Regions from separate parts of the Arthrobacter sp. LjRoot78 genome, predicted to be linked through region 3. Evidence: riboswitches for the same ligand, from Rfam matches in the RefSeq annotation. Region 3 holds a riboswitch; each other region holds the start of a gene.
What was found. Region 3 has a riboswitch for cyclic di-AMP ahead of ACSQ1X_RS04110 (C40 family peptidase). Riboswitches for the same ligand answer to the same signal wherever they lie in the genome.

Region 1 (4,957 bases), 1.7 Mb from region 3:
AGCCGCAGTTCGAGGCCGGGGGAGGCGAGGGACACGAGGGCGCGGACCACCTCGGTGCCGGAGACCGGAAAATGCAGGTCCACCGGGTGCTGCACACCATCGAGCACCATTCGCGACAGTACGCCCGGAAGTCCGAAGCAGTGGTCCCCGTGAACGTGGGTCAGGCAGATCCGCGTCACCTGGCTGGCTGAGACGCCGGCGTGGATCATCTGCCGCTGGGTGCCTTCGCCGGGATCGAAGAGCATGCCCTCGCCGTCCCAGCGAAGCAGGTACCCGTTGTGGTTGCGGTTCCGCGTGGGAACCTGCGACGCGGTGCCGAGAACGACCAGTTCACGCATGGGACCGAGCATCTCACGCCGCAGTACCGGAGGACTACACGACGACGGCATTCCGTCGGGGCTGCTCCAGCTATACCGCACAGAATGCCTTCGGGAGTTCGATCCTCCGCCTGCGGGAACGGCAGAATAGTGGGATGACCGACGCCTGTGACTTCGTGGATGCCTCGCTCCAGCGCGAGAGCTCCTGGCTCCGGGCAGAAGAAGCACAAGCCCGGCTGGGCGACGGGCTCCAGTACTACGGCGCCTCCGTGGGTGCTGTGCGGGGGACCATCCGCGACATGCTGCGCCGCCACCGGGACCTCACACACGATGACATTACCGCGCTCAGCACCGAACTGTGGTCGGTGGCCGTCTTCGAACGCCGGCTGGCGGCGGTTGTCCTGCTGCAGTCCCGGGTTGCCCTTCTGGACAACTCCGACCTCACCCGGATCGAGGGCTTTGTGCGGGAGGCGCAGCTGGGTGAGCTGGCGGACCCCCTCGCAACCGACGTCGTCCGTCCCTTGATCGCAGGCCTGGAAGGGCAGGCAAGGGCACGTGCGGACGTTGTGCTGGACCGCTGGGCGGGGGATCCGGATCCGTGGCTGAGGCGGGCAGCCGAGCTGTCGCGGGCGGACGCCCCTCAGCCGCCGGCCCGGCGCTCCACCACCCCGTAGGCCTTGCCCTCCAGGAACTCCCAGTCCGTCACCACCATGAACCCGAGGGCGCTGACGCGGTCGTTGAGGACCAGGACGTCGAAGCCGCCGTCCCGCGGCTCCGCGTCCCACGTCGCCACATGGAGCTCCTTTCCCTCAAGGATCAGGAGCTCGGTATTGACGTCGAAGTCCTCCTGCGGCTGATCGCTCAGCTGGCAGATCGCCACGCAATAGTGTTTCACTCTTCGCCCACAGATCCGGCGCGGTCGGTGCGTTCATTCCGGTCCACCGTCCGGCCTCCTATGTGATACGGATTCCACGGGACGGTGACCAAGTGACGATTCCCCCTTGGAAGTTTTGGGCCACGACACCACCGGCGCCGACGTACTCGTCACTGGTTGGATACCCGAGCTGGCCGTTTTCCCAGCGCTGTGCTGCCCAGGCGGCGCCGATGGCGCCCTTGGTGCTGTGGGCACCTGTGACCGCGGACCAGTGGACCTGGCCTCCCTGGAACACCTGGTAGACGCCACCATTCTTGAGTCCCGGGATCTCGTCGCTGACCGGGTAACCCAGCGCTCCGTTTTCCCAGCCTTGCGCGGACCATGCCGAACCTATGGCTCCGAGGGTGGCGTGTGCCCCCGAGGCTGGCGACCAGTGGATCTGGCCGCCTTGGAAGACCTGGTAGACGCCGCCGCCCTTCAGGCCGGCGACCTCGTTTGTGAGGGGGTAGCCAAGTTTTCCGTTTTCCCAGGACTGCGCGGCCCAGGCTGCACCGATGGCACCTCTGGTGCTGTGTGCCCCCGAGGCTGGTGACCAGTGGATCTGGCCGCCTTGGAAGACCTGGTAGGCGCCGCCATTCTTAAGCCCCGCGATTTCATTCGTAAGCGGGGAACCGAGAAGCCCGCCGCCTGAGCCTTGGGCAAGCCAGGCCGCTCCGATGGCGCCGCCCACCACAGGTCCGCTGGGAGAGGGCGATGGAGACGGGGAGGGGGAGGGGGAAGGCGACGGTGAGGGAGAAGGCGATACCGGGGACTGGCCCAATGCCTGTGCGACTGTGCGGACCGACGTCGTACCGTTTGCTGTCCGTGCGGCCAGCCATGTGACGAATTCCTTGAACAGTGCGGGGCTGATCGACAGGGACGGGTCCGTTCCGTTGGCAATCTCGTGGAAGGTCAGCTGCAGCCAGCCGCCGGTTGTCTCCGCGTTGGTGACGGTGGCCTGCAGGTCCGCCAGGCTCCACGTGGCGGCCACCTGGTCCGGTGCCCTGGTGACCATGGGTTCCTGCGGCGGTAGCGTTTCGGCCACAGGGCAGTCGGCGCAGCTGGCAGGAGAGCGTATGTCGCCGAGGCCCCGGGAACTGGCGTACCCACAGCCGCTGACTGCGGACTGGGCCGTGGCATTCACCGCAGCGAAGGGGTAGGCGAAGTTGCGGACGGTGAAGCCCCAGCCTTCGAGGGTCGACTTGCTGTTGCAGGCCTCCGCGCTCGCGGCCGCTGCGCTGAGCGTTGTCATGTCTGGATGGGTTACGCTGTGGCCGGCGATCTCGTTGCCGTCGGCGGCCAGAGTCTGCAGGTTCGCCCGGGTCAGGAACCCGGACTGGTCCACAAAGGACGTGGTGATGAAGAAGGTTCCCACCAGACCGTGGGCTTTGAGCTCCTGCGCGGCGGCCAACTGGCTGCCGAGGCCGTCGTCGAACGTCAGGCTGACGATGGTCGGCCCCGCGGCCTTCGATGTGCCGGCGACACCCACCACCGTGCTGACAGCCAGCAACAGCGCTCCCAGGATGGCGACCCAACGCCGGCCGTGACTAGCCCCGGCCGTAGGCTCTGGGAGTTCCGCGACATGACGTGGCTGGTTGTGGACAGAACGATTTGACCAACGCATGATTCCTCCAGGCGTGTGAGTCCCCCCGCAAGAACATGCACGTAGACTACGCCTCGCGGCGTCAATGGAAAACACTCGAATTTGACAAACCGCAGATCCAAGTATATGTAGCGTGCCGCTACCTGCTTGTAGCAGCGCGAGCCGGGCCACAGCGGTGCCGGGGGAGGGCCCGACGGCCCCGTTACCTTGATGTGACATCCCAACGGTGGCCCGCGTACGGTGGAACGGTGCCCGTTGTCTCAGATACCGGCACTCCCGGGCGGATTGCCTAACCCTGCCGCGGTCCGGGATCCGATCGAAACCATCCGGCAGGGACGGGGAAACCACTATTGACCGGCAGAGTTCGTGCTGGTCTTCGGGGTGAAGCCGCACGCCATCCGCAACGCGGAAGGGCGCTGCGGCCGGGTGTCTCCCATCCGAATCCGACAGCTAACCTCGCAGGCATCGGGAGAGGTTAATTCATGCTTTCACGCAAACTGCCCGCTCATCATCGGTCAACCGCGCCCGCGGGGCGCTCCAGGTCCACATCGGCCGGGGGCCGGAGCAGGGCCGGCCGGCAGGCTGCGGTCATAGCCGCTGCCTCAGGCCTGGTCCTGTCCAGCGGCATGGCGGCCCAGGCCGCTGAAGCCCCGGCGGAACGTGACTCAGCGCCGGCGTCCGCCCCCGACATCAATGCCCAAGTGGGTGCCCCGCTCAGCGCTGATTCCCATGTCAAGATCAGCTACGAACGTCCGGACGTCAGCACCACCCCCGCCCCCGTGGAGGTATCGGTCGAAGAGCCCGTCCCGGCAGTGGCGGCAGCCCCCGCGGCGGCTCCGGCGCCTGCCGCTCCTGCTGTTTCCGTGCAGGTCCAGGCCGCGGTGCCCGCTCCCGCCCCGGCGCCTGCTGCCGGCGGTGTCAACGCCGCCATGGTTTCTGCCGCCTACGCGCAGCTGGGCATCACCCAGGACTGCACCGCCATGGTGGAAAAGGCCCTTGGCTCAGCCGGCATTCCGGTCGGGGACCTGGGACCCATGCAGTTTATGAACTATGGCTCCGTAGTGGGGGAGCCCCAGCCCGGCGACATGGTGGTGCAGTCCGGCCACGTCGGCATCTACATCGGCGACGGCCAGGTGATCAGCGGCGGAATGAACGGCGTAAACGCCACCGTCACGCACCCGCTGTCCTGGCTGACGGCCACCGGCGGCGTGACCTTCGTCCGCGCCGGAGCCTAGCCTCCCCGCTGCTTCTTCAAGCGGGCGTAACGGCCGGCGATCAGCTGCCTTGGGGGCAGCAGGTCGCCGGCCTTCCGCGTATTCGTGGCACAACGGCGCACACGGGTACCTCAGGGCGGCGAGATGGTGAGCTGGGCCGTGCTCTCGCCTTCCGCGAACTTGATGCGCAGCAGCGCGTCGCGGGTGTCCGCCGGAAGGGTGAAGCGGACGCCACCCGACTTGCTCGAATCACCCGCGACCAACTCGTTCAGGCCGGGATCGGGGGAGTAACTGACGCCACCGACGTTCAGCCTGAACGTTGAGTCCCAGAAGTTCAGGTCATACCGGCCGTGGTTGGTGCACCTGAGCGTGAGGGTCAGTGCGATTTTGCCGGACACATCGGGGCGCGCACTGGCGTTGAGAATTTCATATTCGACGTCGGCGGCCCGGTACGTGCGTTCGGCTGGCAGGGCTACCTTCCACTCCGCGCGGTTACCTGTGCCGGACCCGGGGGCGGACGTCGACGCACCAGCGCCCGGCTGTGCGGCGCCGGTGGAAGCGGCCGGGGAACCCGTACCGGAGGCGCTCGCCGTCGAAGCGGCGGGACGGCCGGCGTCGAACATCCCCAGTTGCCCCATCCCGAGCAGCAGCCCCGTCACAGCGGTGATCACAGCTGCTGCAGCGGTCAGCAGGCCGGGCAGCGTAGCCCACCAGTTGTTGGGTTTTTCCTCCGCCATAGCCGTTCCCCCTCGGTCCCGTGTCAAGGTCAGTTCAGTCGTATCCCGGCCGTACACCCTCGAACTTCCAGTGCGCAACGGCCCTGTTATCCCCGCCCCGAGACTCGTACTCTGGTTCTTGGAGGTGATTGCCATGAAGGCAACCCAGGGAGACCGGATCACTATCCGGGGCA
Region 2 (4,957 bases), 150 kb from region 3:
CGCGGCGCAGGCTACGTCATTAAACCGGCGGATTGAGGTGCCCACGCTTTCCGGCGAGATCCGCAAGGACCGCCGCCGCTTGCTCGATCCTTCCACCTGGCACCTCCGCACGCGGCTGGTTCTGGTGGCCATGGCATTGCTCGTGGCCATCTGCGGCGCAATTGGCCTGTTCAGTTACGCGTCCATGGATTCCTTCCTGACCAAGCAGCTCGATGATCGCCTGAGCCAGGCCTCAAGGCTCTCTAACGAGGCCGGACGGCCACGGCTCGGCAACCCCGCCGGCAGGCCTGATCCGCTGGAGGGCAGGGGCCAAGGTGTGGGGACCTTGATCGCCCGCATCGACAATGGCACTGTCAGCAGCGCCGGGTTCCTCGCGAGCGATGCCACGCCGTCTTCCCTGTCCCCCGAGGATGACCAGATCCTCCTGGCGCTCCAACACGACGCAACGCCGGTTGACCGGACCCTGTCCACCGGCTCCTACCGGCTGGTGGCAGTGGAGGCTCCATACGGGGACGTGATCATCACCGGACTCCCCCTCGATGAAAAACAGAACACCCTCAGCTCCTTGGTGTGGACCATGGTGATCGTGTCGATGGGCGGGCTCGCCCTGATCGGCCTTGCCGGAACTGTGCTGATCCGCCGCACCATGAAACCCCTTGAGCAGCTGTCCGAAGTTGCGACGCAGGTTTCCCAACTGCCTCTCGACGCCGGTGAGGTGGCCCTCGCAGTCCGGGTGCCGTCGTCGAACGCGCATCCTGGAACTGAAGTGGGCAGCGTGGGCTACGCCCTCAACCTCATGCTGGACAACGTGTCCCAGGCACTCGAGGCCCGGCAGCAGAGCGAAACGAAGGTGCGCCAGTTCGTTGCCGACGCCTCGCACGAGCTGCGCACGCCGCTCACCGCCATCCGCGGCTACACAGAACTGATGCGGATGACCGAGGACTTTACGCCGGACGGCAAGAAATCCCTCGCCAGGGTACAGAGCCAGTCGGAACGGATGACCACCCTGGTGGAGGATCTCCTGCTGCTGGCCCGGTTGGATGAAGGCCAGCCGCTCAAAATCAGCGACGTGGACCTGACCCAGCTGGTGGTGGAAACCGTCAGCGACGAGAAGGTCATGGCGCCGGACCGCATCTGGCAGCTCGAATTACCCGACGAGCCCGTTGTGGTCCGCGGCGACGCCAAGCAGCTGCACCAGGTGCTGGCCAACCTGCTTTCCAATGCCCGCAAGCATACGGACCCCGGAACCACCGTGGTCACCGGCGTGATGCGGTCGGCCGACGGCAGTGTCGTGGTGACCGTAACGGACAATGGTGCAGGGATTCCGCCGGAGTTCGTCGGCCGGGTCTTTGCCCGCTTTGCCCGGGCGGACGCCGCCCGCACGAGTCCGGCCCGCTCCGCTTCGGGCTCGGGAGCCACCGGGGCCGCTGCGTCCGAAGGGACCAGCGGCCTGGGCCTCTCGATTGTGCAGTCCATTGTGGAAGCGCACGGCGGAACCGTCGAAGTGAATTCCCGCCCGGGACGCACCGAATTCGCCCTCCGCCTGCCGTGCGAACCGCCGGCAGCTTAGCTCCGGGCGCATCACTGGCAAGCCAGCTGTTCCGGCGCAAGTCAACGCGCCGTCGTCGTGACCCTCGTTACCTAAATGTGACTTAAGCGCAAGAGTCCTGTAGCGTTTTTAGAGTGCGGCAACCGTTATAGCCGCATATCCGGATGGACGCCAAACTCTGCCGCTACCCGGATTTCCTCATGATTAGGCAGAGGCGGGGGACCCAGGTCTCCGGGCATTTTGCATAGCCGCCCTCGGGGTGAAGCCGACACGTGAAGTTCCGTGCGGCCGGATGACCTCATCCGAACCCGACAGCTAACTCCGCCGGCATCGAGAGGCAACCATGACTAAATCCACGCTAGAAGTACGTCCGGAGCGCGCTTCCGACGAGTCCAAGGCGCCTGCCGAACGCTCACGCCACCGCGCCGAACCAGCCACCACCGCGTCGCCAATGTCCCGGATTGCTGCCGGATTGCAGGGCTCAGGCCGGCGGGCCGCAGTAGTAGCCACGGCCTGCGCCGTCCTGATCGGCGTCGGCGCCGCCGGCCAGGCCTCAGAACCTGCAGCCCCGGCAACATCTGCAACGGGCGAAGCCAGCGCCGCTACCGCAAACGCCGAGTCGAAGCTCGCGTTCGAAAAGATCCTGGTCTCCGCCATGCCCGCCCCGGCCTCTGTCAGCCTGACAGCGCAGTCGTCCGACGCGCAACCGGCATCCGAGGAGAAGTCCGCACCGGAAGCACCGGCACCCGCGCCTGCACCTGCACCGGCTGCGGCCCCCGCACCGGCTCCTGCCCCGGCACCGCCTGTAGCCGTCGACGATCCCGCAGCTGCCCAGGCGTATGCCGCATCGCAGCTCGGTACTTACGGCTGGGCGGCTGACCAGATGCAGTGCCTGACCACGCTGTGGACCAAGGAATCGGATTGGAAGACCACTGCCACGAATGCCAGCAGTGGCGCCTACGGCATTGTCCAGTCCCTGCCGGCCGAGAAGATGGCCAGCGCCGGGTCCGACTACCTGACCAACTTCCGCACCCAGATCAATTGGGGCCTGAACTACGTCAAGGAACGGTACGGCTCCCCCTGCGGCGCCCTGAACTTCCACTACGCCAACAACTGGTACTAAGCCGGCGCATCTTCGCCAGGCTTGGTCTGCATGAGCCGGAGGCCCCGAATCCACGTGGTTCGGGGCCTCCGGCTGTCTGACAGCACATTTCTCCCGCTGGTTCGCCCGTGTCCCTACCCTCATTCCTGGAGCCACAAGGTTTTCACAAGGTTGTGGAGTGACTCTGGGTCGCCGCCGCTTTCAATCGTCTTCCAAGCGGCTGCCGGCCCCAGGGCCGTCGTCAAGATGCAGGGAGCACAACAATGAAAAAATGGTTAGTTCCGACGGCCGTCCTGGCCTCAATTTTCGCAGCCGCCGCTCCGGCCGCGGCTGCGCCTTCCGGCCCGCCGCATCCACCGCTTCAAACTGAGTACATCTTTCACTGCGGCCAAGCCGCAGGTGGCTTCGACATCGAAGCCACCGTGACCGGGCGGGTCAAGGACATCGTTATCCCGGGGGACAGAGTCATTTCCGTAGCCCCGAACCTCAACGTGACCCTGACTAACGATGCCGGTGAGACGGTTAGTTATGTCATCACGGGCGCGTCCCACATCCAATTCGTGCCCACCGCCACGGATCCCGACAGCGTCGAATTCAAGTCGACCGGCCGGAACCTCCTTTCATTCGCCGATACGGACCAGGCTGGCGAGGACGTTTCCGGTGTGGTGCTCGTATCGGGCAACTTCAACTTCGCCGTCACCGGGGACTTCCAAACGGAAATCCGGAGGTACTCGGGACCTGGCACGGTCATCGACGTCTGCGCCGTACTGGCCCCCTAACGAACCCAACCGCGGCGGCGGTGCGTCCACCAATGGCGGTGGGCGCACCGCCGCCGTTTCCTTGCACGCTTCCGCACCCGGCAAATCCCACAGCAGCTGCACAGCTTTGGCCTAAATCCTTCATATGCGCCGGTCCCATAGTGGAACCATGACGCTCACAGACCAGTCCGCGGGAACACTGCTCCAACTGCCATCGCAGCCGCGGGCCGCCGTCGACGTCCCGCCCGGCAGCGTTTCGCCGCCCGCAACGGGGAACACCCGCCGTGCCCCGATCGACACCAGGACCGCGGGGGATTCAGGAACCGCCATCCCCGTCCTTGATGTTGTCCTCCCGGTCTACAACGAGGAACGGGACCTGGAGCGGTCCCTGCGGCGACTGCACAACTATCTGCTCGGCACCTTCCCGCACCCGTTCCGGATTACCGTGGCCGACAACGCCAGCACCGACAGCACTCTTAAGGTGGCTGAGCGCATCGCGCGTGAACTCCGCGAAGTCAGCGTGGTGCGGCTTGCCGCAAAAGGGCGTGGCAACGCCCTTCGCACCGTTTGGCTGGCTTCGCCCTCACCCGTGCTGGCCTACATGGACGTGGATCTTTCCACCGATCTGGCAGCGCTCGCCCCTTTGGTGGCGCCACTCATTTCCGGGCACTCCGATCTGGCCATCGGAACCCGGCTGGCGCGCGCTTCCCATGTGGTCCGCAGCCCTTGGCGTGGTTTCATTTCACGCGGCTACAACCTTCTGCTGCACGCGCTGATGGGTGCACATTTCAGCGATGCGCAGTGCGGATTCAAGGCAATTCGCGCAGATGTTGCCCGCCGCATCCTTCCGCACACGGCGGACAACGAGTGGTTTTTCGACACCGAGCTGCTGATCGTGGCGGAAAAATGCGGACTCCGCGTGCACGAGGTTCCGGTTGACTGGACATGCGGTGCCGACGCGGGCGTGGACCTGCTGCACACGGCCCTCGCAGACCTCCGCGGGATGGGCCGCCTTATCCGGGACTTGGCGGCGGACCGCATTCCGGTGCGGGAGCTTCGTTCCGAACTCGCCCGGGTTTACGCCCCCGTCGCTACGGCGGCTACGCTTCCCTGAGCCACGCCATGGCTGCCGTCGGACAGGTGAAATAGCGCGTTGGTGCGGCAGGAGCGTTGATGCTGAGGAAGAAATTGGCCATGGCCCGGTCCACCGGGGACGATCCGAGGAGCGCCACCCTCGCTACGGTGCTGGGGCGGGCAAAGACGCGCCGGGCCCCCCGGCTCATGGACGCCGTCGCAGCCATATCCACCAGCATCGGAAACGAACGCCCGCGGCTCAGGTCATTGACGGCTGCCATGACAGCCAAGGCAGCTTCCTCGCAGATAGCCAGGCCTGGAATCCATTGCACATGCAAAACGCCGGTGCGCAGCTGAACAATGCCTCTGTCGCCGGCAATCGGGATCTCGGTCATCCTATCCCCCCAAGATAGTTTCAGACGTCCCTCCCGAGACTACTGGACCGAAAACCGGTTTGGGGTCAGAACCGGAAGG
Region 3 (4,957 bases):
TGGATGCAGGTCCACCCCGCCGAGGCCAACGTGGAGGCTTTTGCGCGGTACGGTGGGACTGACGCAAGGACTGTGCTCGAGGAGCTGAGCTGGATGACCGATCTGATCGACACCACGGAGATGTATCTTCGGACAATCTTGGAGCTTGAGGAAGAGAACATCGTGGCTCTCCGCGCCCGGATTGCCGAACGGCTGCGCCACTCCGGGCCCACCGTTTCGCAGACCATCGGGCGCATGGAGCGTGACGGACTGGTGGTTGTTTCGGGGGACCGGCACCTTGAGCTCACCGAAACCGGCCGGAAACGCGCCACCGAAGTCATGCGCAAACACCGCCTCGCGGAACGGCTGCTAGCCGATGTCATCGGACTCGACTGGGCGTACGTCCACGACGAAGCGTGCCGCTGGGAACACGTCATGAGCGAGCGGGTGGAGCGTCGCATCTTCGAACTCCTGAACCACCCCACGGTATCCCCCTATGGCAATCCCATTCCAGGCCTGGCGGCGCTCGGTGGTCAGCCAACTCCCGCGTTCACCGACGGTGTGGTGAACCTCCTTGAGGCCATGACCGGGTACGGAGCCGACTCGCGCATCACGGTGAGCAGGCTGGCCGAGCCCATCCAGGTTGAGCCGGAGTTGCTGGTGCAGCTGGATGAAGGCGGAATCCGGCCGGGGGCGTCCCTCGCACTGGAGCGCGTGGGGGAGTACATCTCCGTGCGTGTGCCCGAGATCGAAGGCGCCCTGGAGTTGCCGCCCGAGGTTGCGGCCCACGTGTTTGTTACGGTCAGCTAACTGCGCCCTTGTAGGACCACCTACAACGTACTGAGACCCAGATAACGGAATTATTACCGCGCTGATTAATCGCCTATAGTTGAGCACTAGCGCCGATACAAAAGCGTTACCTGATCCGAAGCCGAGCTCTGCCAGCGGATCAGTGTGCGAACCACCTCCTGGCAGAGGCGGAGGAACCACAACCGGCCGTTGAAATACGGCCTTGGGGTGAAGTCCGTCAGCAGCAAGCCACTTCCGACGAAGGATTCCCTAGGGAGACCTGTGTCGGACGCCTTGCATTGGCGGACCGGGTCTTTGCACTCTCTGACCCGAATCCGACAGCTAACTTCGCAGGCTCTCCAGAGAGGATATTTCTTGACCACGCAGACCGTCAGGGGCCGCCGCAGGGCGACCGGTCCCGCTTCGGAGTACCCTGTGGCCGAAGCCGTAATGACGGTCAGGCCGCGCGATGCACACCGTGATGCACGCCGGCGCCGCAGCCTGTTCAGCCAGGTAACGGACTTCGCTTCGGCGAGCGGCGTGGGTCAGAAGGCCGGCATTGCCCTTGCCGCCACCGGACTTGTCCTCACCGTGACCGTCCCGTCGACCGGTCCCATGATGTCCACTGCGGACACCGGGAATGCCGGTGTCGCCGCCTCAGTTGCCGCGCAGCCGGAGGTTTCCGCTGCTGCCGGCGCCAAAATTGACTTCAACCGCACTTATGTCGCCACCAAGGGCGATCCCGACGGCAAGCTCAAGCAGCTCCTGAGCGCGCAGTCCGCGGGCACCATCACCCGCGCTGCTTCCGCCGGGAGCCTCGGGGCGCCGCTCGAACACTTGGTTTCCGCTTCGCCCTTCGGTTTCCGGGTCAGCCCGATAACCGGCGGAGCCGGTGAGTTCCACCGGGGCCAGGACTACGCGGCACAGTGCGGCACCAGCGTCCTGGCTGCCGCCAGCGGAACGGTCACGTTCTCCGGCTGGCACCCCTACGGCGGCGGAAACCGGGTGGTGATTGACCACGGCAACGGCCTCGAAACCACGTATAACCACCTTTCGTCTTCAAGCGTCCAGGTCGGCCAGAAGGTCAGCCGCGGCGACGTTGTGGCCCTGAGCGGGACCACCGGCGCTTCCACCGGCTGCCACCTCCATTTCGAAGTGATGGTCAACGGCGAAGTCGTTGACCCCACCGGCTGGCTCTGACCCAAGCGATGGGTCACTCTCGCATTCCTGTGACATGCCGTGACCTGAATGTGACATTCGTTCGGAATTCCTGTACCGTTTAGAGCACGCCAACTTTTCCGAAGTTGGCGCTCTTGAGTGGATTGCCTAACTCTGCCACCGCTCAAGGTCCGTTCGCATGACATCGTCTGGCAGAGGCGGGGGAACCAATTTTGGTCTTCGCAAGAAGACCTTGGGGTTAAGTCGCAAAAGCTTCCCAGGAAGCCGAGCGGCCGGGTGACTCCCATCCGAATCCGACAGCTCACCTCGTAGGCATTGGGAGAGGCTACCTTCGTGTCTACACGCAACACTTCTGCGCGCCACCGTGCGCAAACGGTTCGTACGAACCCGTTGAACTCCGTGTCCAGGGCTGTTACTGCCAACGCCGGGACCGTAGGTCGCCAGGCGGCTGTGATCGCAGCTGCGTCCGGACTGATCCTCAGCGTTGGAATGCCGGCAAATGCCGCCGATACCAACCTGGGTGTTTCCGCTTCGACGGAGTCCGACTCTCAGTCAGCCCAGCTGGCCGTAACCGCTGAACCGACAGCGACTGTTTCCTTCGAGCGTCCGTCAGTCACCACGACGGCAGCGCCCAAGATTGAAACCGTCCGGGCACAGTCCACCGGTACCGACGCCAGCGAGACCTCCACTGGTGCTGACGGGGAAGCCAAGGCCGGCAAGCTTGCCGACGCCGCCTCCTCTGCAGCAGCATCGGGCCTCGCCGCCATCGCGTACACCGGTATTGGCAGCGCCTACGTCTGGGGCGGCACCACTCCCAGCGGCTGGGACTGCTCAGGCTTCACCCAGTGGGTCTACGCCCAGGCTGGCATCAGCATCCCCCGCACCAATGCATGGACCGCCATGACACCCACCGCCACCCCGGCGCCGGGCGACCTGGTCATGCAAAACGGCGGTGCGCACGTTGGCATCTACGTCGGCAACGGCATGATGATCAGCGCGCTGAACCCGTCGCAGGGCACGATCCTGCACGCTGTGTCCGCCACGGGCACTTCTGCGTTCTACACGCTTCGCTAGAACACGCGGCGCTTCGCTACATCCCGGGTTTCCCGTCGCTGAAGCGCGCGTTCTTCGCTAAATAAACCTGTTCGGGCCGTTCCGGCGTACCCCCAAGATGCCGGAGCGTCCAAAAACCGCGGCCTGCCACGCAGTCTGAGGAAAACGAAAGAGAGAAATAATGACTACTCGTGCGATCGCACGGCACCGCGCCGAGGTTACCAAAACCAACTCGCTTGCTGTCATTGCCAAGGCTGTCGGCGACAACGCCGGCGGCATGGGCCGTCAGGCTGCGGTTATCGCTGCAGCTTCCGGCCTGGTCCTGACCAGCGGTATCGCAGCCAACGCTGCCGACACCAACGTTCAGCGCGAAGCAACCTCTGCTTCCACCCTGGAAGTGCAGTCCTCTGCTCCGGCCAACATCTCGGCCGCTTCCAGCATCGCCATCTCCTTCGAGAAGCCGGCGGTCTCCACCTCCCCGGCTCCGGTCGTCGAGGCTCCCAAGCCTGTCGTCGAGGTCCAGGAAGCTGCTCCCGAGGCTGCTCCGGTTGCCGCTGCCGCGACCGTGTCGGCCCCGGCCGTCCCTGCAGCTGCAGCACCCGCCGCCGCCAGCGGAAACGGCGCAGCGATTGCTGCCGCCGCCTACGCCCAGCTGGGTGTCGCGCAGGACTGCACCGCCCTCGCCACCAACGCGCTTGCAGCAGTCGGCGTCAACTACCACGGCTGGCCGGCAGGTTACCTGTCCCTGGGCCGCACCGTGAGCGCCGCCGAGGCACAGCCGGGCGACCTCGCGTACTACGAGAACGGCGGCATGGGCATGGCCCACATCGCTGTCTACGTCGGCAACGGCCAGGCCGTTCACGGCGGCTGGAACGGCGGAACCACCTCGCTGTTCAGCGTCAACGTTGGTTCCGGTCCGGTCTTCATCCGCGTCGGCGGCTAATACCCCGGTTCACGCGTAACAGAAGGACCCCTGCCCTCGGGCAGGGGTCCTTCTGCGTTTCCGGCAGGTGAATTTTTGCCGACACGGAGTCTATGGTAAAGAGCCGATTCGGCGATAGGGCACTTGAGTGTTTACTCTTGTGTTGTCGATCCATAGCCCGGACAAGCAGAGGGCAGCCGGCCCTCGAGCCCCTGACGGGTGCGGCCGTGAAGAGGTATGTGCATGCGCACACTCGTTCTTAATGCTGGATATGAACCGCTGGCGGTTGTGACCTTCCGCCGGGCGCTGGTTCTTGTGCTGACCGGAAAAGCTAGCGTGGTGGCCGAAGGCGACGATCCTGTCGTCGGGCCGCAGGAGATCCTGGGCCGTCCGTCCGTGATACTCCTAAACCGCTACATCCGGCCCCGGTACAACACCATCACGGCTGTGAGCCGCCGGGGCGTGCTGCGCCGTGACGGCCACCGCTGCGCCTATTGCGGTAAGGCAGCACACACCATTGACCACGTCCACCCGAAATCGAGGGGCGGTGCCGATTCCTGGGAGAACCTGGTGGCCGCCTGCCTTCGATGCAACAACGTGAAGGGCGACCACACGCCTGCCGAGATGGGCTGGAAACTCAGGTTCGTGCCCGCGCCTCCGCACGGCACGATCTGGCAGATCAAGGAACTGGAAAAGCCCACGCCCGCGTGGGACCCTTTCCTCCTGCCCGAATCAGCCGCCTAAGGCTCCACGGTTTCTAAGGCTTCACGGTTCCATGGTCCCAGCCCGCATCGCTAGGCTGGCACTGTGGAGTTTGATGCCTTAATCCTGGCCGGCGGGCGGTCATCCCGCTTGGGCGGCGTGCCCAAGTCCCAGTTGGTGTTCGACGGCGCCACCCTCCTTTCGCGGTCGCTAACGGCAGCCACGGGGGCGGGAGCGGTGGTGGTGGTGGGACCTGATCCCGGCGGACTGCCCGCCGGTGTCCTGTCGTGCCGGGAGGAGCCAGCGTTTGCCGGCCCGGCGGCAGCCATAGGC

Region 1: linked by a shared signal. The riboswitch ahead of ACSQ1X_RS11840 (NlpC/P60 family protein) and the one ahead of ACSQ1X_RS04110 (C40 family peptidase) in region 3 are both predicted to bind cyclic di-AMP.
Region 2: linked by a shared signal. The riboswitch ahead of ACSQ1X_RS03440 (hypothetical protein) and the one ahead of ACSQ1X_RS04110 (C40 family peptidase) in region 3 are both predicted to bind cyclic di-AMP.

What each region holds. Positions count from the first base shown of each region.
Region 1 covers NZ_CAXUTG020000001.1:2,555,188-2,560,144, reverse strand. Annotated here, with positions in the region: gene ACSQ1X_RS11860 (ribonuclease Z) at 1-338, opposite strand, end outside; gene ACSQ1X_RS11855 (DNA alkylation repair protein) at 473-991, shown strand; gene ACSQ1X_RS11850 (hypothetical protein) at 958-1,197, opposite strand; gene ACSQ1X_RS11845 (polysaccharide deacetylase family protein) at 1,271-2,740, opposite strand; cyclic di-AMP (ydaO/yuaA leader) riboswitch at 3,120-3,312, shown strand; gene ACSQ1X_RS11840 (NlpC/P60 family protein) at 3,316-4,068, shown strand; gene ACSQ1X_RS11835 (hypothetical protein) at 4,179-4,784, opposite strand; gene ACSQ1X_RS11830 (DUF1918 domain-containing protein) at 4,918-4,957, shown strand, end outside.
Region 2 covers NZ_CAXUTG020000001.1:708,089-713,045, reverse strand. Annotated here, with positions in the region: gene ACSQ1X_RS03450 (response regulator transcription factor) at 1-36, shown strand, start outside; gene ACSQ1X_RS03445 (HAMP domain-containing sensor histidine kinase) at 38-1,570, shown strand; cyclic di-AMP (ydaO/yuaA leader) riboswitch at 1,719-1,893, shown strand; gene ACSQ1X_RS03440 (hypothetical protein) at 1,893-2,672, shown strand; gene ACSQ1X_RS03435 (hypothetical protein) at 2,915-3,430, shown strand; gene ACSQ1X_RS03430 (dolichyl-phosphate beta-glucosyltransferase) at 3,579-4,523, shown strand; gene ACSQ1X_RS03425 (DUF7793 family protein) at 4,510-4,878, opposite strand; gene ACSQ1X_RS03420 (HAD-IA family hydrolase) at 4,944-4,957, opposite strand, start outside.
Region 3 covers NZ_CAXUTG020000001.1:860,986-865,942, forward strand. Annotated here, with positions in the region: gene ACSQ1X_RS04100 (metal-dependent transcriptional regulator) at 94-789, shown strand; cyclic di-AMP (ydaO/yuaA leader) riboswitch at 929-1,140, shown strand; gene ACSQ1X_RS04105 (M23 family metallopeptidase) at 1,144-1,968, shown strand; cyclic di-AMP (ydaO/yuaA leader) riboswitch at 2,117-2,276, shown strand; gene ACSQ1X_RS04110 (C40 family peptidase) at 2,347-3,021, shown strand; gene ACSQ1X_RS04115 (NlpC/P60 family protein) at 3,182-3,943, shown strand; gene ACSQ1X_RS04120 (HNH endonuclease) at 4,166-4,666, shown strand; gene mobA (molybdenum cofactor guanylyltransferase) at 4,730-4,957, shown strand, end outside.